3 regions of the Paraglaciecola sp. L1A13 genome follow, and region 1 is predicted to be linked to each of the others. Evidence: predicted binding sites of a transcription regulator. Region 1 holds the regulator's gene; each other region holds the start of a gene.

Region 1 (7,993 bases):
GAAATGCTTGGTTTCACGCTTTTTAAACAGCCGCAATACACCATATTTGTAGAATCACAGGCTTCTCCGTGGCAAGTGTCGGCTAAAGACGGTACCTTGTACGAAGATAACCGTATTCAATTAGAAAATAATGTTGAGATACGTAATCAGGACGAGCAAGGATTTGCTAGTACCATTCGTACTGACTTTATCGAAATAAATTTAATAGACAAAACCATGGAATCTGACCAACCCGTGCAAATATTCGGTCAGCACTATGTGATTAACAGCAACGGTCTTAAAGCCAATTTATCTACCCAACAATATGAGTTACTTGATCATGTGCAAACCATTTATCAACCTCGGCCTTAGCGTAGTTGCCATAGCAACATTGACGTTTTCCCCATTGAGCTTGGCCGGCAAAGAGGATTTTACACAAGCTATAAAAGTGGACTCGAAGTTTCAGTTTGGTGATGGAAAAACCAAAAAGTCTATTTTTCGTGAAGATGTGCATATCAATCAAGGCAGCTTGAATGTTTACGCAGATGAAGTGGAAGTCGATGCCAGCAAAGGCGAAGGAAACGAAGTGTTTATCGCGACTGGCAGCCCAGCCAAATACTCTCAGCAACAGGAACTCGGTGGTAGTATTGAAGCGTCGGCGAATAAGATAGAGTATCGTCGTGATTTACGCACCCTTACCCTAGAGGGAAATGCGCAATTAAAGCAAAATAATAGCAGTGTTAAAGGTGAGTCGATTACTTTTAATATGGAACTTGAGCAAATCGTTGCTCAAGGAGAAGGCGAAAATGAAGGTAATGGCCGAGTGATCACTATTTTTCAGCCTTCAAAAAAAGCGGCTTCTGACAACAAGAAAACGCCTCAAGAAAATAAGGCAAGCGACTTACCTGACCAACCTAAACAGGACGTAAATCCATAATGGCGACCTTAAGAGCCACTCACTTGGCTAAATCCTACAAGTCTCGGCAGGTTGTACGGGATGTAAGCCTTGAAGTTTCTACGGGCCAAATTGTGGGCTTGCTCGGTCCCAATGGCGCGGGTAAAACGACCACCTTCTACATGATAGTGGGACTTGTACCCCTAGACAAAGGCGAAATATGCATCGACCAGCAAGATCTTACCTTGCAACCAATGCATATGCGGGCACGTTTAGGGATTGGCTATTTGCCTCAAGAAGCTTCTATTTTTCGTAAGTTGACTGTGTATCAGAATTTAATGGCTATTTTGCAAACGCGCAAAGAGCTAACGACAGACCAAAGAGAGCAACAGGCAGATTCATTATTAGACGAATTCAATATTAATCATATTCGAAACAGCGCTGGTATGAGTTTGTCAGGCGGTGAACGCAGGCGCGTAGAAATAGCGCGTGCCCTTGCCGCTGACCCAGAATTTATTTTACTTGACGAGCCCTTTGCTGGTGTAGACCCTATTTCGGTTAATGATATCAAGAAAATTATTCAGCATTTACGTGATCGTGGCATTGGTGTTTTGATAACAGACCACAACGTAAGAGAGACACTCGATGTTTGTGAAAAGGCGTATATTGTCAGCCAAGGTGAATTGATTGCTTCCGGTACAGCCGAAGAAGTATTAAGTGATCAACGTGTAAGAGATGTATACCTAGGTGAACAATTCAGGCTATAGTTACTGTGAAACAGCCACTCTTTTTATCGAGATATTTATCAGGCGCTTGGTGAGACAAATACAGTCAAATTGAATCAACCACAGCATATAGATAGTTTGCAACGGACATAATAAAGAAGTAAATGAAACCCTCTTTACAATTAAAATTTAGTCAATCACTCACTATGACTCCGCAGTTGCAGCAGGCTATACGCTTGTTGCAGCTTTCTACGCTGGACTTACAGCTAGAAATTCAAGAAGCGTTGGATTCAAATCCGCTTTTGGAGATAGAAGAGCCTACTGACCAAGAATCTGGCGACAGTGCACTTAACGATAATTCGTTAGATCCTGCGTCTAAAGACAACAATGAGATCGTCGAAACTAGCAGCGATAATATTGATGCAAGTGAAGCCCTAGAAAAAAATGATATACCCGAAGATTTACCCATGGATACCACGTGGGATGAATACATCAGTGCGTCATCCGCTCCTGCATCAAGTATTTCGAGTGGGTCAGCAGGCGACGATGAGCAAATTTTTCAGGGGGAAACCACTGACAATATTCAAGATCACCTGCTATGGCAGATGCGCTTAACACATTTTAGCGATACTGATGTGGCGATAGCGACGGCCATTATTGACTCTATTGATGAGTCTGGTTATTTGACCATGAGTGTTGAAGACGTACTGACGAGTATGGATGATGAAGAGATAGAACTTGATGAAGTTGAATGCGTGCTAAAACGGATTCAGATGTTTGATCCTATCGGTTCAGGTTCTCGCACTCCGCAGGAGTGTTTATTGGTTCAGTTACGTCAGTTTGCGCCAGATACGCCTTGGTTAGAAGAAGCCAAAACACTGATCGGTGAGTATGCGGATTTACTGAGCAGTAAGGATTATCGGACGTTAATGCGTAAATCACGTTTAAAAGAAGATGATTTACGCGAAGTAATGCGCTTACTCAAGACATTAAACCCACGTCCAGGTAGCGCTTTGATAAAAGGCGAACCAGAATATGTAATACCTGATGTTTCGGTGAGCAAAAAGAATGGCCGCTGGACAGTCGAACTCAATCCCGACAGCTTGCCAAAGTTGAATGTAAATCAGCAGTATGCGGCCATGAGTCGTAAAGCAAAAAATACTAGTGACAGTCAATTTATTCGCTCACACATGCAAGAAGCCAAATGGTTTATTAAAAGTGTTGAGAGTCGCAACGATACGTTATTAAAAGTGTCAAACTGTATAGTGCAACAGCAAATGGGCTTTTTTGAACACGGTCCAGAAATGATGAAGCCTATGGTATTGAATGATGTAGCAGAAATGGTTGAGATGCATGAGTCGACTATTTCTCGTGTTACCACGCAAAAGTATATGCATACCCCTAGAGGTATTTTTGAGTTGAAGTATTTCTTCTCTAGCCATGTTGCTACCGAAACTGGCGGAGAATGTTCATCAACTGCAATACGTGCGTTGATTAAGAAATTGGTCGCGGCTGAAAAACCCAGTAAGCCGTTAAGCGACAGCAAGATTGCTCAATTGTTAGCTGATCAAGGCATTATGGTTGCTAGGCGAACGATAGCAAAATACCGGGAATCTCTTATGATACCCCCGTCGAACCAACGAAAAAGCCTATTGTAGGCTGATTAAAGAAGGAAGAGGCGTTATGCAAATTAATATTACTGGTCACCATGTGGATGTTACCGATTCACTTAAAGATTATGTTGATACTAAATTTACCAAGCTAGAGCGGCACTTCGATCAAATTAACAATGTTCACGTCATTCTCAATGTAGAAAAGCTGAACCAAAAAGCTGAAGCTACGATACATTTGAATGGAGCAGATGTTTTTGCAACCATGGAACACAGCGATATGTACGCCGCGATAGACGGGCTAATAGATAAGCTCGATCGCCAAGTCATTAAGCATAAAGAGAAAGTTAAGCGCCATTAACCCATCAGGTAAATAATGGAAATTTCAAGTATTCTTCACCCTGACTGCGTTTTATGCGCAGTTCAGGGTTCTAGCAAAAAACGCATCTTAGAGCTCATCAGTCAGGTGGCCTCTCAGCACCTTGTTGAGATAGACCAAGCCACTATTTTGGCCAGCTTAAGTAGTAGAGAAAAGGTGGGCTGTACAGGAATTGGTGGTGGTATTGCGTTGCCCCATGGCCGTATAAAAGGTCTTGAGTCTACCTTAGCTGTGCTGGTGACTTGTCAACCTCCGGTTCAATACGATGCTATCGATAATATGCCTGTGGACATATTTTTCGCGATATTGGTGCCTGAAGAGAAGGCCAACGAGCATTTACAAACCTTATCCGCGATCGCCAAAAAATTCAGTGATAAAGATGTCTTGAAGGAATTGCGTAGCGCGACTACTGACCAAGCACTATTTCAGGTACTCAGTTGATATGAAACTTATTATTATAAGCGGTCGCTCAGGCTCAGGTAAGTCCGTTGTATTAAGATCGTTGGAAGATTTGGGCTACTACTGTGTCGATAACATCCCAGTCAATTTGTTGCCTACGTTGACCCATACTGTAGTCGATGAGTATGACCAAGTGGCGGTCAGTATTGATGTGCGCAATCTCCCCAAAGATCCCAATGAATTGGTAGAGATACTTGATTATCTACCTTCGACGTGGGAAATGACCATTCTTTATTTAGATGCTAGCGATGATGTACTTATCAAACGCTTTAGCGAAACGCGTCGCCTACATCCGTTATCAAAACAGAACAAATCGTTAGCTGGTGCTATTCAAGCAGAAAGCCAATTACTGGCGCCTATTGCTGAGCGTGCTGACTTGTACATAGATACTGACCAACTATCGATTCATCAGCTTGCTGAATTAGTGCGCGAACGTATTTTAGGTAAAAAAAGTTCACGTTTAGTATTGGTGTTTGAAAGTTTTGGTTTTAAGCATGGTATTCCCAAAGATGCAGATTACGTATTTGATGCACGTTTTTTGCCGAATCCACATTGGGAACCAGATTTAAAACCGTTGACCGGTCTCGATTCGCCAGTAGAGATATTTCTTGGCTCGCAACCCATAGTGACTAAATTTATCTGGCAAATCCAAAATTTGATTTCAACTTGGTTGCCACATTTAGAGCGTAATAATCGCAGCTATGTCACTGTTGCGATAGGCTGCACCGGCGGTCAACATCGTTCGGTTTACGTGGTTGAAATGCTTGCCAAGACTTTTAGTGCTTCGCATCCTGATGTACAAATTCGCCATCGAGAACTCAATCGATGAGTGAGCGTTTAGAAAAGACTTTACTCATTGTAAATAAGCTCGGCTTGCATGCCAGAGCAGCGACAGAATTGGTTAAGCTGACCAATCAATTCGACGCTGAAGTGACCATAGTGCAGGACGATAAAAGTGCCTCTGCTAGCAGTGTACTGGGCTTGATGATGCTTGAGAGTTGTCAGGGCAAAGAAGTACTGGTTATTTCACAAGGCATAGATGCCCAACAAGCCATGGAAGCAGTAGAAAAGCTCATTGTGGGTAAGTTTAACGAAAGTGAATAGACTTCATTAGTGTATTTTTTTAAGCCTGAATAATATCCCTAACATTAATCGCTAATGTTTTAACAACCTAACAGGCTGCTCAACCCTCCTAGACGGGATTCCACTGTATATTCCTTACTGCCAGTCATTGCGGGGAATATATTTAAACCACTGCGACTTTCGACATTGTCTATCGTGACCTCTTTCATGCAATAGTTATCGGCACGCGCGCTGTTTTGTTCCATAACATAGGCAGATGCTCGCACGTATCCTGAGCTGGTGATCATAGCCACAACTTTAAAATAGCCAGATGGAACAACATGTGATTCATCTGCGCCTGGTAATACGGCAAAAAATCCTTCATATAAGAGGCCGGTAACAACGTAAACAGTGTTCCCGCTTCGTGCTAAGTTCCGTATTGCTGACTCTAACCTCACCCAAGGGCCTTGATTTAAATTGGAGCTTTGCGGGGTGATATTCGACAAATAGTTTGTCGTGCGCCAATCATTGGTATTGCTCACACTCGCAAGAGGTACCTGATGCCCGCGGTCCGTGCGGATAACAGCGTTGGCATCTTTGTAGTCAGCAGTTTCTAAAGTGAACTGGCTTAATATTTCGGGATCAGATCGCCAACTACGTGAACGACTCGGCCCATCAATCGTTTCTGGCGTGACTTGGTAAGCAGCCCAATCGGCAAATTTGGTGTCGTGATTGTTGCTTAATATATAAATTGGGCGTTCGATCACATCATTTTCAATGGGTGCACCAGTCGGGCAGTTAAATTGGCCGCACACGTTAGCGTATAAGGTATTTGTTACAAACACCAAAAGTATTAATACGTAGGACTTCATTTACAGCGCTCTTAGCGTTCTCTACAAATACATCAATAACAAAATGATACAGCAAAATATCCTTGGGACGGTGATATTAATATTAAATTATTTAGCAAATTTAAGGACTTATGAAAAAGGATAAGGACGTTGATGAATGGCTTCCTGTCAGATATCTACCAGTAACACCAATGCTTTTGTTGTTGGGCTTGTAGAAAATGTTCGGCTTCGCTCCCTTGAAGTAAGGCCATGGTCGCTATCATGCCGGATTGAATGCAAAAGTCTGTTGCGACTGTCACTGAGCGCGGGGCACCGGTTACAGGGTAACCTGTTTTGGGGTTTAGAATATGGCTATAGCGTATGTTGTTGTGAATAATAAAGCGTCGAGCGTCACCACTTGTGGCTAAGCCACCTGAGGCTATCTTTACCATAGCGTGAGTATCTTGGTCAGCGTTTTCTGTTTGCTGGCAGGGCACTACTTGTTGAGAGGCATTTATAAGCTGAGGGCTCTCAATACCGACTTGCCAATAAGCATGATGGCGTCTGGGCTGAGTGACTTGAATATCGCCGCCGAAATTAACCAATGTTGAAACAGTAGGCGCAAGTTCAGTACAAAGCTTGGCCGCAGCATCCACTGCGTATTCTTTGCCTATACCACCAAAATCTAATTCGAAACCAGAGGGTAAACGAATATGTTGTTCGGTAAATTCTATATGCTGCCAGCCGATGTGTTTTATTATATTAGCGACTTGTTCTGGCCTTGGAAACTGTCCTTTACCGGTAAAGTCCCATATTTTTCGCAGTGCGCCAGATGTTAAATCGAACATGCCATCGCTGAGCTCAAAGCAGGTTTGCGCGAATGCCAGTAACCTGTGGGTTTCTTGGTCTATTTGCACCCAACTGTTATTGCTGTGGTTTATTCGATCAACAAGATTACCGGCAATATAGCGACTGTATTTTTGTTCGATACGTTTAGTCTGTGCAACTACTTGCTGAAGAAGATGATTGGCGAATAACTGATCTTGGGTTTCAATTAACAGCTCACATGGACTAGCCATGCAAAAAAAGTGACCGTGAAAATAGTCACCTTTTGAGAATAACGTTGGGATTTGGCTCAAGACTGTCTCACCTTAGTTGGCAGTTCTATCATTGCTAAAGTAAGTAAACATATAGCAGACAGTATACCCTGAGCCAAATTCATTATGAAATACTAGCGCTAAAAGCTATAGCTTACCTGAGCGATGACAGCATCAATGCTCGGGTATAGATCTAAGCCCTGAAGTGCACCTGGCTCGTCGAAGCCTGCATTTTTAGGACTCTGTTGGTAGTACTCCAATCTGATGGCCCACTCTCGGCCATTGTCCATAGTTTGCCCATATTTAAGGCCTACGGTATATGCCGTCATTTCACCTAAACGATAATCAGCGCTGGCAACTGACGGCAACAACGACCCCTCAACTAAGAACGGTTGATAAAAATCTGCAGCACTTTGCTGGTAATAACGAAAGTGCGGTTGCAGGTAACTGTTGTCAGTTAGTTGCACTCTGAATCTCGAATCAAACGTGTGAGAATCAATATCCCAATCATCTGTGGCATAGCGATAAGATACATCCGCAATACCGTAATCAGAGGCATATTTGGTCTGCCAATAAAAACTTTGTTTAGTGCGCTTATCGGGGCGATTTTCGTGCAGAATGTCTTGGGTGATCCCTTCACTGTTAACCACACTTAATAACTTGTAGGGGTCGGTTAAATAACCGTCTGCAACTGAATAGCTGTAGTTAAACTGCATTAGCATGCGTCGGTTTATAACTTGGGTGACACCTAACAGTAAATCGACCGTATTTTTGTCTTTGCTATCAGTAGTACGGGTCGCATCGAAAGCGGTATCAAATAATGTTTCATCAGCAAACTGACCTGTATCAACCACCATGCTGGATAGGCCAACAGGTGCTTCTCCAACCGGATCAATACTGTCGTACTGGTAAGAGACGCCAGCGGATACAGTGGTATTTTTCTGATTAAAGTCACGC
Region 2 (7,993 bases), 1.8 Mb from region 1:
AAAAACGTTCAATGTATTGGAATGGACGAGGCGATCGCATCGCTAAACTAGCCGCTTATGTAAATAAAGTGGCGGGCTTGCCAATTGACGAAGATCAACTGGCTGTTGCTTGTTACATGCATGATTTCGGTATGGCATTTATGCCTATCGAAATCCTACATAAACAGGGCCGAATGACTGAAAGTGAATTTAATTTAATGCGCTCTCACGTGTATAAAAGCGCTCGCCTACTGGAACATTTAGACCACTGGGATGAAGCGCGAAAAATAGTGATGCAACATCACGAACGTACGGATGGAAGTGGTTATCCCCTTGGTTTAAAAGAAGCAGATACCTGCGATGGTGCAAAGCTACTGGGCATATTAGACACCTTTGATGCTATTACCCATAACCGAGCGCACAAAAGTCATGTAGTACATCCCAAAAAACGCGCCGTCATCGAAATTAATCGGATTAAAGACGGTCAATTTTGTCCTAAATGGCTGGGCATGTTTAATAAGTCGATGGCAGTCTTACTGACTAAATAGGCTTGCATGCAGATCCAGCATTAAGATTTATTTTTTATCAATACTGAATCTGTTTTATTTACATATTGAGTTCTTTCAGTTTTCGGGTGAGCGTATTTCGCCCCCAACCCAATCTCTTCGCTGCATCTTGTTTATGACCATGAGTGTGAAATAGCGCACGCTCAAGCAATACTCGCTCAAATACCAACATGGCTTCATCTAGAATATTATTGCGCCCAGATTGCAGTTGCTCATCAGCCCAACTGGCGAGCAAGGTTTGCCAGTCCCCTGAAGCTTCCTGGTGATCTTTACTAAGAGGTAATTCATGAATTTCGGGAGGCAAGTCATGTGGCAGCACCTCTTGACCACTAGCCATAACGGTAAGCCAGCGACAAACATTTTCTAACTGACGCACATTACCCGGCCAGGGAAGTTGCATCAGAATTTTCTTGGTCTCTTTGCTTAAACTTTTGACTTCAACACCTAACTCTATTCCTGCTTTTTGTAAAAAATGCGCCGCCAACAAGGGCACGTCTTCTTTACGTTCAGTCAAGCGTGGAATATGAATACGAATAACGTTTAACCGATGGAACAGATCTTCCCTAAACTTACCATCGGCGACCCGTTGCTCTAGATTTTGGTGTGTGGCGGCAATAATACGCACGTCAACGGTAACCGGATTATGGCCACCTACACGGTAGAATTGCCCATCTGCGAGCACCCGTAACAAACGCGTTTGCACATCCAGTGGCATATCGCCTATTTCATCCAGAAATAAGGTTCCTCCATCTGCTTGTTCAAATCGGCCTTGACGCGCATTTTGCGCACCTGTGAAAGCGCCTTTTTCATGGCCAAATAATTCTGACTCAATCAAATCAGCCGGGATTGCGGCCATATTTAGAGCTATAAATGTTTGTTTGGCTCGAGGACTGTGACGATGTAAAGCTTGAGCAACTAGCTCTTTACCTGTACCAGATTGACCGTTAATCAATACGCTGATACTCGACCGAGATAGTCGTCCAATCGCTCTGAATACCTCTTGCATAGCGGGCGCTTCGCCAATGATTTCCGTAGCTGTGGCTAGGGCTGGTCGATGATTACTTTTAGCCTGTTCACGCACATGCGTTAACGCTCTGCGCACCAACCCAACCGCTTCTTCTATATCAAAAGGTTTAGGCAAATATTCAAATGCGCCGCTTTGATAAGCATTTACCGCACTGTCAAGATCAGAGTGTGCTGTCATAATAATGACAGGAATAGACGGATAACGCTTATGTACTTCTTCAAGTAATTCCATGCCATCCATTTGTGGCATACGTATGTCTGAAACAATCACCTCTGGAGGCTGATCAGTCTGCAATTGTAAGAGAAGGTCTTCGGGATTTTCAAAACTAAAACAAGGTATATTGGCAGATTGTAACGCTTTTTGTAAAACCCAACGGATAGAACTGTCGTCATCAACAATCCAAACTGATTCTGTGCTCATGAAGTAAGCTCCTTCCTGTTAATTGGAATATATAAAGTAAATTCGGTATTTCCCGACCAACTCTCAACATCGATTTTGCCTTTATGATGGTCGATCAGCGTTTGAGCAATCGACAAGCCTAATCCGGTTCCTTCTTTTTTGCCTGTCACCATGGGGTAAAATAGGGTGTCTTTAAGTTCGGCAGGGATCCCAGGTCCGTTATCAATCAAGCTCACTCTCATGGCTAAAGGGTGACGTACGCCATGTATCGTCACTTGGCGTTCAATCCGAGTCACTACGTTGATTTTCCCGTCGCTTTGGTCACTTTGTAAAATAGCTTGCACACTATTACGCATGATATTCAGAACGGCTTGTTGCACCATATCTTGATCAATATTGCTCTCTGGTATACTTGGATCGTAATCACGTTCGATGGTAATTTCGTGACTCAAGTCAAGTTGAACTAGGGTGATTACTTTCTCAAGAACGCGATGTATATTATGACTTTGAAAATTAGGCCTCGAGTTAGGGCCCAGTAATCTATCAACCAAATTACGTAGTCTGTCTGATTGTTCAATGATCATGCGGGTGAATTCTTTTAAGCCTTCTGAGGGCAGTTCTCTCTCTAATAATTGTGCTGCCCCGCGAATTCCGCCAAGAGGATTTTTTATTTCATGGGCAAGACCCCGAATTAATTCTCGTGCAGCTTGTTGTTGAGCCCATTGTTGAGTTTCTTGGCTGATTTTTTTTTGTTTTTCGATTAAGCGTATTTCTAGCAGCAACGTCACCCCAGTAGAAGTATGAAGGCAACTTACCGTCACATCTGCATGGGTATGACGGCCATCAGCAAAACTGATCAGTACATCCCCATCGGAATACCCTTCGCCATGCTGCATATCTTGAGTAAAACGAACGAAATCCAAACTCGAATCGGCGATAAGCTGTTTAATCGGGCAATCTAACAACAAGTTTAGACTACGCTCGAACATTGCTTGAGCAGCGTGATTGGCTTCGATAATCACAAACTGCTCATTCAATAAGATGACGGCAGTCGATAAATTATCTAGCAAGGTGTCTGTTTTAATATTAAACGGCATAGGGACAACATATAATTTCGCACCAAATTGGTGCTAAGATATCTATCTCAGCTCAATACGATCCTGTGGTCAAGTGAATGATCCTACTTAGGACGGTTTAGCGCTGAAGCTTGGTGCAAATAAAACCTTTGCTTTGAAGTAGATGCAAGGACCTTGCCCGACTTGAGGGCAAATTCGATATAAAAATTATAAACACCCCGATCTAATGCAATAAGCTGAAAAGTTTCACTATTTTGGCTAATAACCAGGTCATTTAAGTGCAATTTATAAATACCTTGCACCTTCGGCGAAATAGTCGCTTTAATTGTTAAGTCACCGTTATTATTGCGGATAGTTTGTTCAGGTATAGGAGTAACGACCTTTAGTTGATAACGGGTATTCGTGGATTGTTTTATAGTTTGAGACAGTCCTTCAATACGTGGTTTCGTCATTGACTTTGAGGCTATCATCGAGCCTTTAGGTAACTCGATCGGCTTAATATTCCCTAAAGGCTTATCGGTATAAATGATTTCACCGTCATGGGTAATAACTTTGAATATGTTATCGCTTTGCGCGTTAGCATCTAATATAAAAAGTAACAATATCCATAAACGAATGACTTGCATAATTTTGGCTCATAAGAGACGAGACATCTAGTTTACCCCAATATCAAGCAAGTCGTAATTACACTATTTTGTTAAATAGATTAACTCCGGTAGTGATTCATAGCAGTCTAATAAACGGTGCAACACGCGGCGGCACTCTTTGTACAAACGACGCATATAAAAAAACCTGCTCAGAGCAGGTTTTTTAAGGTAAAAATTATGTTTCAGGTCGGCTGAATATGTTCATTCGACCCGCTACTACAGTTAATATTAAACGCTGTAGTACATGTCAAATTCAACCGGGTGTACCGATATATTTAACAATTCAACTTCTTCGCTCTTAAGGGCAATATAAGCATCGATCATGTCGTCGCTCATTACGCCACCGGCAGTTAAGAATTCACGATCACTATCTAGCGCAGATAACGCGTCTTCTAATGAAGTGGCAACAGTTGGAATTTCAGCCGCCTCTTCTGCAGGCAGATCATAAAGATCTTTATCCATTGCATCGCCAGGGTGAATTTTATTTTTTATCCCGTCAAGGCCAGCCATAAGCATGGCAGAAAATGCCAAATATGGATTAGCTGTTGGGTCAGGGAAACGCACTTCGATCCGACGCGCTCTTTCACTGCTAACATGAGGGATACGAATAGAAGCTGAACGGTTACGTGCTGAATAAGCAAGCATTACAGGCGCTTCGAAACCAGGTACTAAACGTTTGTACGAGTTAGTTGATGCATTTGCAAAAGCATTAATAGCGCGAGCATGTTTAATGATACCACCAATATAGAACAATGCATCTTCAGACATGCCGGCATATTTATCACCCGCAAAAATATTCACACCGTCTTTAGATATAGACTGGTGACAATGCATACCAGACCCATTGTCGCCAACAAGCGGTTTAGGCATAAATGTGGCAGTTTGACCATAAGCGTGGGCTACATTGTGAACAACGTACTTATAAATTTGAACTTCATCAGCCTTTTTAACTAAGGTGTTAAAAAGGAATGCGATTTCATTTTGACCAGCCGTTGCCACTTCATGGTGATGGGCTTCAACTGTCAGACCCATTTCTTCCATAACCATACACATAGCTGCACGAGTGTCATGAGAAGAATCAACAGGAGGTACTGGGAAGTAACCACCTTTCACACCTGGACGGTGAGCCATGTTCCCGTCTTCAAATTCAGCGCCTGAATTCCACTTAGCTTCTGAAGAATCAATTTTGAAGAACGAACCAGCCATATCTGTATGGAAACGAACATCATCAAACAAAAAGAATTCTGGCTCTGGGCCAAACAAAACCTTATCACCGATTCCGGTTGATTTAAGGTATTCCTCTGCCCGGCGAGCAACAGAGCGCGGATCACGGTCGTAGCCCTGCATAGTGTTTGGTTCAAGGATGTCACAACGAATGTTTACTTGTGTTTCTTCAGCAAACGGGTCCACAACCAAAGTGTCAGTATCTGGCATTAATACCATGTCAGATTCATTGATACCTTTCCAACCTGCGATAGATGAGCCATCAAACATTTTCCCTTCTTCGAAAAAATCTTCATTTACTTGATGGGCAGGAATAGAGATATGTTGCTCTTTGCCTTTAGTGTCCGTAAAGCGCAAATCTACAAATTTAGCTTCGTTTTCTTGTATAAACTGTAAAGCCTTTTCTACTGACATTTCGTCCTCCAGATTAAACGGTAATGTAAAATAACGTTGATATTGGTTAACTTAGCAATGCTCGAAGCGATAATCATGCCAACCACAATCTTGGCATAATCGCTGATATATGGCCTTTTTAAGTAAACACGGCTTGCTACGCCCAGCGCAAATGCACCAAACCGGTGATGTGACGCACCACAAAAGTGCACATCAGGAAATATAACCCTTGCGTGCTCTTTAACGTGACGCTTATTAGTGCAAATATATATTTGTAACGTTAAATATATATAAACACTAAATGGTGTTCGCAAAATGCACATTAAAACTGTACAATCCGCGCCCTATAAATTCAGTTAATGGTGGTTAAATCCACCCATACAAGAGAAACTACTATGAGCGCATCGCAAACCTCAACTGCCAACTTGAGGAACATAGCAATTATTGCCCACGTTGACCATGGAAAAACCACCTTAGTTGACAAACTTTTACAACAGTCCGGTACTCTTGAGAGCAGAGGCGCTGCTGAAGAACGGGTTATGGACTCTAACGATATCGAGAAAGAACGCGGTATTACCATACTTGCTAAAAATACTGCGATCCGTTGGAATGACTACCGCATTAATATAGTAGACACCCCAGGACACGCCGATTTCGGTGGTGAAGTGGAACGTGTAATGTCTATGGTTGATTCGGTATTGTTACTCGTTGATGCGCAAGAAGGCCCTATGCCACAAACGCGTTTTGTGACACAAAAAGCCTTTGCTCAAGGTTTAAAACCAATAGTAGTACTAAACAAAATTGACAAACCTGGTGCCCGTCCAGATTGGGTTATTGATCAAGTTTTTGATTTGTTCGACAACTTAGGCGCCACTGATGATCAGCTTGACTTCCAAGTGGTTTACGCATCGGCACTTAACGGTTGGGCGAGTTTAGACGCTGATGAACCAAGTGAAGATATGACACCACTGTTTGAAACTATTGTTAAGCACGTTAAAGCACCAAGTGGCGATATCGATAGTCCTTTCCAAATGCAAATCTCACAACTTGATTACAACTCTTATGTAGGTGTAATCGGTGTTGGTCGTATATCACGTGGTTCTGCTCGTGTTAATCAGGCAGTTACCGTTATCAGTGCTGATGGTACAAAACGTAACGGTAAGATAGGCCAGATACTAGGTTATATGGGACTAGATCGTACTGAAATTGAATTAGGTACCGTTGGTGATATCGTTGCAGTTACCGGTGTGGGCGAACTTAAAATTTCTGACACTATTTGTGATCAGAATAATGTAGAAGCGTTACCTCCTCTATCAGTTGACGAACCAACTGTAACCATGACATTCCAAGTAAACAACTCTCCATTTTGTGGTAAAGAAGGTAAATACGTTACATCACGTAATATCCTGGAGCGTTTGCAAGATGAATTGATTCACAACGTAGCCTTACGTGTTGACGAAACTGCCGATCCGGATAAATTCCGTGTATCTGGTCGTGGTGAATTGCACTTAGGTATATTGATAGAAAATATGCGTCGTGAAGGTTACGAGCTGGCAGTATCACGTCCAGAAGTAATTTTACGTGAAGTTGATGGTAAATTAGAAGAACCTTTTGAAACTGTGACCATAGATTGCGAAGAACAGCATCAAGGGTCAATCATGGAACAAATTGGCTTACGTAAAGGTGAGTTAACGAATATGTCTCCAGATGGTAAAGGCCGTATTCGTATGGACTTCATCATTCCTAGTCGTGGTTTGATCGGTTTCCAAACTGATTTCCTTACGATGACTTCAGGTTCAGGCTTGCTTTACCATACGTTTGATCATTATGGTCCTCATAAAGGTGGAAATATCGGTCAGCGTAAAAATGGTGTGTTAATTGCCAACGCTACTGGTAAAGCCCTTACTAATGCCCTGTTTAACTTGCAGGAACGTGGACGTATGTTTATCGGTCACGCGACCGAAGTATACGAAGGCATGTTGATTGGTATTCATACACGTGAAAACGATTTGACGGTTAACGCTCTTAAAGGCAAGCAATTAACTAACGTGCGCTCTTCGGGTACAGATGAAGCACAAACGTTAATTCCGCCTATCGTTATGTCACTTGAACAAGCTTTAGAGTTTATCGATAATGATGAGCTAGTAGAAGTTACCCCTAAAAGCATTCGATTACGTAAGAAACTACTTACTGAAAATGATCGTAAACGTGCGGGTCGCTCAAAAGAGTAATTGTTTAAAATCCAATAAAAAACGGCTCTCTAGAGCCGTTTTTTTATATCTATAAAATAGGGTTTGTTAATTAAATACTCTGCGTCTGCAACCCAGTACAACTAACGCTAATAACCCCCATAACCCAACACTGCCGCCAGACCCCCCTGAGCTAGAATCAGCGCTGCTATTTTGTACTAGCAAGGTGTTGGTAGTGGGTGTTAATTCAGAATGCGTCACAATAGCTCTATCAATCACAACTACATCACTAATAATAACCAAATTATCGCTGGTAATGCCTACTCCAGCTGTAGCTTGTGCTTGGCTATAATCGCGCAAAGGGGCAGCGCTGGCTTCACCTCCTAGATTAAATCTTTCCAAAGCAGCAATGGCATCGATGATTTCCATGTCATCACCTAATACTTGACCAAAGACTGTGAAACCACCATTTTGCATATCTAGATTAGTGCTA
Region 3 (7,993 bases), 2.5 Mb from region 1:
TTCAATCGCCTCGTAGTTTAGAAGGCGTGATGATCCAAGGCGTAGAGCCTGAGGTGACCGGACAGCATTCTATTATTGCCAACAATATGTTGGTAGGGCAGATCAGCGATTTAACCCCTGGCAGCTACGGCATTGTTGTTGGGCGAGCACTGGCAACACGAATTGGTTTGCGAGTAGGCGAGCAAACGCGAATTATTTCAGCCCAAGGTAGTGTGTTTGGGCCATTTGGTCAGATGCCCAGCCAGCGTTTATTCACTGTTGTTGGGGTGTTTGATGTGGGTTCTGAACTTGACGCCAAAGTGATCCTGATGAACATCAAAGACAGTGCCAAACTTATGCGTAATAAAGTCAGCCGTATCGCCCAAACTCGCTTGTTCTTACAGGATCCATTCGAGTATAAAACGGTGGTAGAAAAGGTCTCGGAACTAGGTCTGGCGAGTGATGATTGGCGCACACGACAAGGCCCGCTATTTGATGCGGTTAAAATGGAAAAGAACATGATGGCGTTAATGCTGCTGCTGATTATTGCCGTGGCGGCATTTAATATCGTATCGGCATTGGTCATGGTCGTGACCGAGAAAAAAGGCGATATCGCGATATTGCTAACCCAAGGGTTATCTCGGGGGCGCATTATGAAGGTGTTTTTATTTAATGGTTTATATAACGGTATTAAAGGGACGTTTTTTGGGGTCTTAGGGGGCTTGATTCTGGTCAGCCAACTTAACAATATACTCAGCATACTAAATGTGCCGATTATGGCTGCCACAGGCGGCGAGGGCTTACCTATTATTATGCATTGGCATCAAATCGTTATGCTCATCGTGTTTTCGTTATTATTGTGTTTTGTTGCCAGTATTTATCCTGCATATCGGGCATTAAAAGTCGACCCTGCTAGCGCGTTGAAATACGAATAAGCCAGTGTGCATGGTGTTGAGTTCGTCATAAATATGCAATATTGCCCATCTCTTATTGCATAATTTCAGTGTATAATAGGCGATGTTTTCATATTCGCACGCTGGCTTGTAGTGTTAAGCAATCAGTGGCAGTTCACGCTTTAAAGGGTTTTTCGATGGAAAAAACATTTATCACCGCTCAGCAGTTATTAGAAGATTCATTCCGCTTAGCATCAAAAGTATACGAAGACGGTTTTCGTCCCCAGTTCATTATTGGTATTTGGCGCGGTGGCGCGCCCATTGGTATCGCAGTGCAAGAGTATTTCGATTTCAAAAAAGTAGAGACAGACCACATCGCTGTGCGTACCTCTTCTTATTACGGTATTGATCAACAATCAAAAACTATTAAGGTTCATGGTTTACATTACTTGATTGAAAATGCCAATGCAGAAGATGACTTGCTAATCGTAGATGATGTCTTTGACTCTGGTCGCAGTGTTGATGCATTGATCACTCAGATCAAGAAGCTATCTCGCGCAAATATGCCTAAAAACGTGCGTATCGCGTGTCCTTATTACAAGCCAAAAAATAATAAAACGGACATTGTTCCTGATTACTTTGTGCATGAAAGTGAAGAGTGGTTGGTGTTCCCTCATGAGATTTCAGGTTTGACACCAGATGAAATTATTAATGGCAAAACTGATTTGGCCAACGTACGAGATATTTTGGTGTAAAGCATATCAAGCCAGCACATAGATTTTATATAAGGAGCATTAATGCTCCTTTTTTTGTGCCTGAATAAGCGAATGGTAAAACGCCTATATCGCATTCATTGTCCGCCAAGGGTTTAGCTAATCAAAGCGTTATCTAGACAGGCACATTAGGCATTATTATATAGCTTTATATTTGATGGCTTAAAAGCTAAATAATTTAACTGTATTGTTTGTTTTCCAGCGTTTTTTGGCCGCGATTTGCTCATGACGTTTTTCAGACTCGAACATCCAGTGCTTATTTGCCGCAACAAGATTTTTACTTGAGTCTTGTGCCCATTCTGCGCGAGCTTCTTGGGAAACGAACATATATAACTTGCCTTCTTGCAGCGTGTAAATAGCGGGATTGGCTATCACGTCTTTTTCCATCACCAGAGATTGCGCACACAGGCCACCAAACTCAGGCAAATACTGAGCAGGGTTATTAGCAAATTTTTGTTGATTCTCTTCACTCGTAAAGAGATAGCGTTCGCCATGATAAACCGCTTGAAAGGCATCATTACCCTTTTGAGCGCCGCTTAAATTGAAATACGTTGTTGCGTCATATCCTCCTAATGCTAGCGTGGCCTGTTTTTCAAGTGAGGCTCTGTCTATTGATTCGGCTGACGCCACATTCATCGCTAGAACATATAACGTCAGGAAGATACCGGCGAGTTTGAGTAATTTATTGCTGAACATCTTGTAGAGTCCTTTACAGCTGAATTGTTATTTTGTACTGGTAGAGACAAGGCGAGTAGCAATAATATTGCAAAGATTAGTCAAAATATTCCATACATGAAAAGCAAACCTTTGGGAAAAGGCGTTAACTTATGGGCTTTGTAATAGGTTTATATCTAAAATAAGGTTTATAGTAAAAGGCCATGATTCTGGCTATATTGTGCGTAATTCGATATGAAAATTCATTCCTGTAAGCAAGATCATAGTCAGGCATTTGCTGACGCTCGCCAATGGTTATTAGACTTCCCTGAGACGGCTGAAGATTTTCCGTTTGGGCCTGATGTGGCGGTGTTTAAAGTTAAAGGCAAAATGTATGCGACGCTAGCTATAGCGATAATCGGCAAAAAGAGCAAGCAGGCCCAAAGCGTTAAGTCTCCAGTAATTGCTAACGACGCTGGCCCAGTGCACGAATGCAGGATGAACCTCAAATGCGATCCACAAGAAGCCATTATGCTGCGTGATGTATTTAATGCGGTCATGCCTGGCTATCATATGAACAAGCAACATTGGAATACAGTTAAATTGGATGGCAGCCTACCGCAAGGTGAGCTTAAGCGCATGATCGATAACTCATACATGTTGGTGGTCAATAAGTTGCTGAAAAAAGACCAAGTGTCGATTTTGCTCCATTTATAGATTTTTCGCGATCACTTTTCCTGATGGGAGGGGGCGTGAAAGCCTACTTAATAGCCAACGTAACAAGGCTGGGTGCCGCCAGACGCCTTGCCTTTTTCTCATACTTGGGCAAAACATATCTCAAACACTCGCGAGTGTTAGCCAACAATCCCCGCAGTGGCACGTTGATTGCTGTTCAACTTGTGAAGTACTTCTGTACACAGCATAGTGTTCAGATAATTTTCCCAATATAGGAGATATGTATGAATCAAGATCAAGCTGAAGGAAATTGGAAACAGTTGAAAGGTAAAGCCCAGCAGAAATGGGGTGATTTAACTGACGATGATGTAGATAAAATGAAAGGCAGCCGCACAGAATTAATTGGAAAAATTCAAGAGAAATACGGCAAGTCCAAGGAAGAAGCGGAGCGCGAGGTAGACGACTTCTTCAATAGCAAATAACGTTTACTGCCAAAAGCCTTTTTAAAAGCGCGTGACGAAGATAGCCCACAATAACGGGAAGTGTCTTCAACACGCGCTTTCTTGTTTATGCTCACCTACGACATCATCCTAAATATCTCACCAAAAAGTCAGTTTGATGGCGCTGCACCATACATTGTGCCCCGTGAAAATTTTACACTAAGGTAATAAATATATTCAGAGCTAAGATGCTCCTCTCAATGTGATGATAGTTAGACTTACGCTTCTAGGCCACGTAATACTTGGTTTTTAAACTTTTCAGCTCCGTTGGCATAATTGAAGCATTACCTAGAGTCCATAAATCATGATAAGGAATGTGTATGTTACGTTGGGCTGTTATTTTTCTCGTTATAGCACTGGTTGCAGCAGTGTTAGGTTTTGGCGGTATTGCAGGTTCTGCAGCCGGCATTGCAAAGATTATTTTCTTCGTATTTCTCATACTACTGGTTATTTCAGTGGTCATGGGCCGAAGGAAAGTCTAGCTAATTTATTGTTGAATAGGCTGCCGGTGTGCAGCCTTTTTTTTTGTTCGTTTGCTCATTCAACCTTCTATTCTCCCAGCCGGTATCTATCGAGAGTAGTCGCGACCCCTTTTATTTTGCCTGTGCTTCGGTCATAAAAATCGACATTTGAGCCGGTAAATACCTCTGCTGGCGGATTTAAATTAATGTTAAGAGTCATTGAGGAGGCATCTGTGTGCGGGCGAATCGAATTATCTGTGTTTGGCTGGTAATTAATTGAAAAGCCAAACGCCTGAGAATCGTAGCCTATTATTTCTGGAAACAGCATACGAGCAATCGGTCGCATATACTGATCATCAGTTGACGGTACAAAGTTTGAAAGCTGGGTGCTGCCAGATGTCCTTCTGAACGGCGATCGAGCATGGCACTCCGGCGATCCAGCACTATTTTATAGGGCGGGCGTAGAGGGATCTGTACATTCCATACATTTTCAAGTTAACCACTCAAGTCTGCAACACGCATGGGATCGAAAAATTGAAACTGGAAAACGTCATGCGCGACTTCTTGCAAAAAATCCCTTACTGCTAATTCTGATGTAGGGTCTTGCCACGACTGCTTCATAATTCTTGATTAGTGGTCCAAAATTTCTGTACAGACGACGCACGGTAAAGCATGGTTTCTCGAGAAGGTAACGTTCTGGCGCTCGCGCCTTGTAAGGTATTACGTGACAACATTTAAATTAACTTCAAATAGATTGCTAGGTGATCGTTCGTACCTTGGCGAGGACGTTAATTTATTACACCTGATATGCTAAATAAATGAGGTTGTTAGGGCAAACAGAATTTAGAATTTGTATATAATTGATTGATCAAAATAGGTGGAATTGTATGGGAGGGGTAGGAGTGCTGATAACGCTCGGACAGGGTTTGATTGGTCGTATTAAAAGAGAGAGGACGTGCATTAATTTGCATAGCGGTTTGATTCAAAAGCGGTAACAGCATTTATGCGGCATCAATAATAACGATAACGCTATTATTGATGCCATCGCAGTTTCTCGTAGTTATCGTCTTGGGCGCTCTGGTAGAGCCGACTTTAATGCCGCTTCGCTAACGTTTAACTTATCGGCCACAATCGCCAAATCTGCTTCTGGGCCGCCAGCATCTTGCATGGCTTGCATTAATTGCTGTTGTGAAACGCCCAGTTTTTCTGCTGCTTGTTCAAAACCCGGAGGAGCCATATTACCCGGGTGTTGGCTGCCGCCTCTTGGTGGTTCGTTACGCGTGATTTTAGTCCCTGCTGGTGGGTGAGCGCCTATACCTGCTTGCGCAGTGGTCGAAAAGTTATTCTTTGCTACCACACCTTTGAGGCATTTGGGCAAGTTAGGAAACTCATTGCTTGAATGGTAGTGATAAGCACTGATATCACTATTACTGATGACACCAGTGTGGCCGTTACATTCATCTAAGTCTGTAGGTATCACGTTATTTGCATCAACGCTGCCGTAAATGGGCACGCCGTCAAAGGCATAGCCAAACAGCGCTGCTGGGTCTTGGGCCAGGTTAGTACAGCTGGCGTTCACGTGTGCATGGGCGTACACGGTATCGATATCGCTTGAAGTCCCGTGATAATGATACCAGCCGCCTGGGTCAACGTGACCAGCGCAAGTATCAAGGGCTGGTAAGTGACCAGTTTGCTTCACACTGGGGGCATCAGAAAATATTGGCACACCAGCGAGCGCAATGCCCACTTTTGATACTACGCCTAAACGCGAGGTTTTAAGCGCCATAACTGGAGTGGTGGGGATAAGCAGGGTGATCTTAACGTCTTGATCTTCTGATACCTGAATGCAGGCATGATCCACTGTAGGTTTTGACGTGGCGTTATCAACAATATGAACTGTGCCGTCTTCATCGTAAAAGGTATAGCCTTGTTCATTTAACATGGTCAGAAAGGCTTTATCTAATCGGTATAGACCTGCCTTTGTGCCATCCCAATCCCATATGCCACCTTTATCGTCTAACGTTTTGGGGCAAAATGGGCCTATCTCTAAATTATCAGGTAGATACTTCACTACCAGTTTTGCACACTGGGCGTCATCGCCATTTTCTAAGGTACAGTCAACAATTTCGGGTTGTTTGGCCAACGCATTTACGCTAAATAAGTTTATATCCACTTGCGACGCATTGGCGATTTGTGCTGAATGTGGTACTTCGGTGCTGGTGGTTTCACTGTCACAGGCGGATAACCATAAGGGTGCGCTCAGTGCGACGAATGCCATTTTGCCTGCTCCAGCAAATATGTTTTTGCCAAAGCGTGTGAACGCTATATTCCTAGGATTTAATAATTGACGGCTTGTCATACATTACCTTGTGATAAAACGAGTTGGTTTGGCCTCAAAGAGACGAATTGGGGCACCTACGGTTACGCTAGCGTAAACATAAGTTCGGTTATTGATTAGAGTTTGCGATAAGGGATTATAACGTAATTTTGGTGCGCTACTTAGTCATCAAGTGTGCAGAATTAGCGCAGATATGTTTCGCTTTTTGCTTACCCTTTATTATTACTATTTTCTTGTATGCTGGCTAGTTCACATACTAATCGCAACTGGGCGAGAAACGATTGATTGGGAATATTGCCCATGTTTATGCGCAAGCAATCCTTGTATAGCGTTGTGGTTGAAAACAGATTACCCGCTTTGACATAGACATTTTGTTGGGCAAGTGATGCGGCTAATTTTTGAGTATTCACCTTTGGCAGTGTCAGCCATAAAACCAGCCCACCGCTTGGTGCGAAAACGTGTGCCAGTGGGGGTAAGTGCGCTTGCAGAAACATTAGGATCTGGCTGTGGAAACGTATGTCTAAATAGGACACTGGGTGGTTTATTACAATTTACTTACGATTTTTATTGGGCAATCTCTTAGGTTCTAAGGCGACATTGGGTATGATATCTATGAATAATAAAAGTCGCCTCAATGACTAATAAAAGTACACATAAACGCAGGGAACAAAATGATTCTAAAACACCTTATTAAACCACTGTTAGTCAGCACCATGACGTGCTTTGTTGCGTTAGCTGCAGCCGCAGATAAATCCACCGATAGCCCACTAGCTAATTGGCCTGACGTGCAATACGACAACAGCATTCCTGATATTCAAGATGTATTAGGGTATAGCGTCGGGCAACGTATTACGTCTCATGGTGATATGTTGCGTTTTTTCGACTCACTGCAGAAAGCCGCCCCTAAGCACATTAAAATATTTGAATATGGTGAAACATGGGAAGGACGAAAACTCATATTTGCTGCTATTGGCAGTGAGCAAAATATCGCTAACTTGGCAGAATTTTCCGATGGCATGCAGGCCTTGTCAGACCCTAGAGTTACCAATAAAGACAAAGCTAAAAATCTAATAAACGATTTACCTGCTTCGGTGTGGTTAGAATATAGTGTGCACGGTAATGAAATAAGCAGTACGGATGCCGCGATGATGACGGCTTATCATTTACTGGCTGGCAAAGATGACGCAACGGTCAAAAATGTGATGCAAAACAGCATTGTGTTTATTGATCCTCTGCAAAACCCAGATGGTCGCAGTCGTTTTATTGCGAACTACTATTCTACTGTGGGTATGGAGCACAGCGGTGACCGATTAACCGCTGAGCACAATGAACCTTGGCCACGGGGCAGGGCAAACCATTATTTATTTGATATGAACCGCGATTGGTTAGCTATTACTCAGCCTGAAACCAAAGGTCGTATTGCCAGCATGAATCACTATCGCCCATTGGTCGTCATTGATTTACACGAAATGGGCGGAGATGAAAGCTATTATTTTGCTCCGTCGGCGCAGCCAATCAATCCGCATATGACACAAGCACAGATCGCAAATATCAATTTAGTTGGGCGCAATAATGCCAAGCATTTTGATGCCAATGGGTTTGATTATTTTACTCGCGATATATTCGATGCGTTCTATCCAGGTTACGGTGATAGCTGGCCAACATTTTATGGGGCCGCGGCTTCAACTTATGAAGTGGCGTCGTCACGAGGTGAGATATT

What was found. Region 1 encodes sigma-54, which starts transcription at its own class of promoters, with help from an activator protein. Its sites were predicted from a motif close to GTTGGCACGNNNNTNGNNT; they were not measured.
Region 2: glnA (glutamate--ammonia ligase) is a predicted target of sigma-54. The motif match lies at 5,397-5,415, and genes of this name have one in related genera.
Region 3: GQR89_RS07640 (CsbD family protein) is a predicted target of sigma-54. The motif match lies at 3,172-3,190, and genes of this name have one in related genera.

The regions. Positions count from the first base shown of each region.
Region 1 is NZ_CP047024.1:4,282,835-4,290,827, reverse strand. Features, by position in the region: gene lptC (LPS export ABC transporter periplasmic protein LptC) at 1-351, shown strand, start outside; gene lptA (lipopolysaccharide transport periplasmic protein LptA) at 392-916, shown strand; gene lptB (LPS export ABC transporter ATP-binding protein) at 916-1,641, shown strand; gene GQR89_RS18105 (RNA polymerase factor sigma-54) at 1,764-3,257, shown strand; gene hpf (ribosome hibernation promoting factor) at 3,283-3,570, shown strand; gene ptsN (PTS IIA-like nitrogen regulatory protein PtsN) at 3,586-4,029, shown strand; gene rapZ (RNase adapter RapZ) at 4,031-4,876, shown strand; gene GQR89_RS18085 (HPr family phosphocarrier protein) at 4,873-5,151, shown strand; gene GQR89_RS18080 (DNA/RNA non-specific endonuclease) at 5,211-5,981, opposite strand; gene GQR89_RS18075 (FAD:protein FMN transferase) at 6,137-7,018, opposite strand; gene GQR89_RS18070 (DUF3570 domain-containing protein) at 7,177-7,993, opposite strand, start outside.
Region 2 is NZ_CP047024.1:1,088,805-1,096,797, reverse strand. Features, by position in the region: gene GQR89_RS04520 (HD-GYP domain-containing protein) at 1-527, shown strand, start outside; gene glnG (nitrogen regulation protein NR(I)) at 586-1,992, opposite strand; gene glnL (nitrogen regulation protein NR(II)) at 1,989-3,068, opposite strand; gene GQR89_RS04505 (DUF4124 domain-containing protein) at 3,152-3,673, opposite strand; gene glnA (glutamate--ammonia ligase) at 3,923-5,332, opposite strand; gene typA (translational GTPase TypA) at 5,707-7,542, shown strand; gene GQR89_RS04490 (peptidylprolyl isomerase) at 7,609-7,993, opposite strand, start outside.
Region 3 is NZ_CP047024.1:1,815,423-1,823,415, forward strand. Features, by position in the region: gene GQR89_RS07620 (lipoprotein-releasing ABC transporter permease subunit) at 1-914, shown strand, start outside; gene GQR89_RS07625 (phosphoribosyltransferase) at 1,070-1,627, shown strand; gene GQR89_RS07630 (YHS domain-containing (seleno)protein) at 1,808-2,341, opposite strand; gene GQR89_RS07635 (MmcQ/YjbR family DNA-binding protein) at 2,555-3,016, shown strand; gene GQR89_RS07640 (CsbD family protein) at 3,259-3,456, shown strand; gene GQR89_RS07645 (DUF1328 domain-containing protein) at 3,795-3,956, shown strand; partial or broken gene GQR89_RS07650 (2OG-Fe(II) oxygenase) at 4,057-4,666, opposite strand; gene GQR89_RS07655 (YHYH protein) at 4,996-6,213, opposite strand; gene GQR89_RS07660 (aminotransferase class I/II-fold pyridoxal phosphate-dependent enzyme) at 6,483-6,767, opposite strand; gene GQR89_RS07665 (M14 family metallopeptidase) at 6,945-7,993, shown strand, end outside.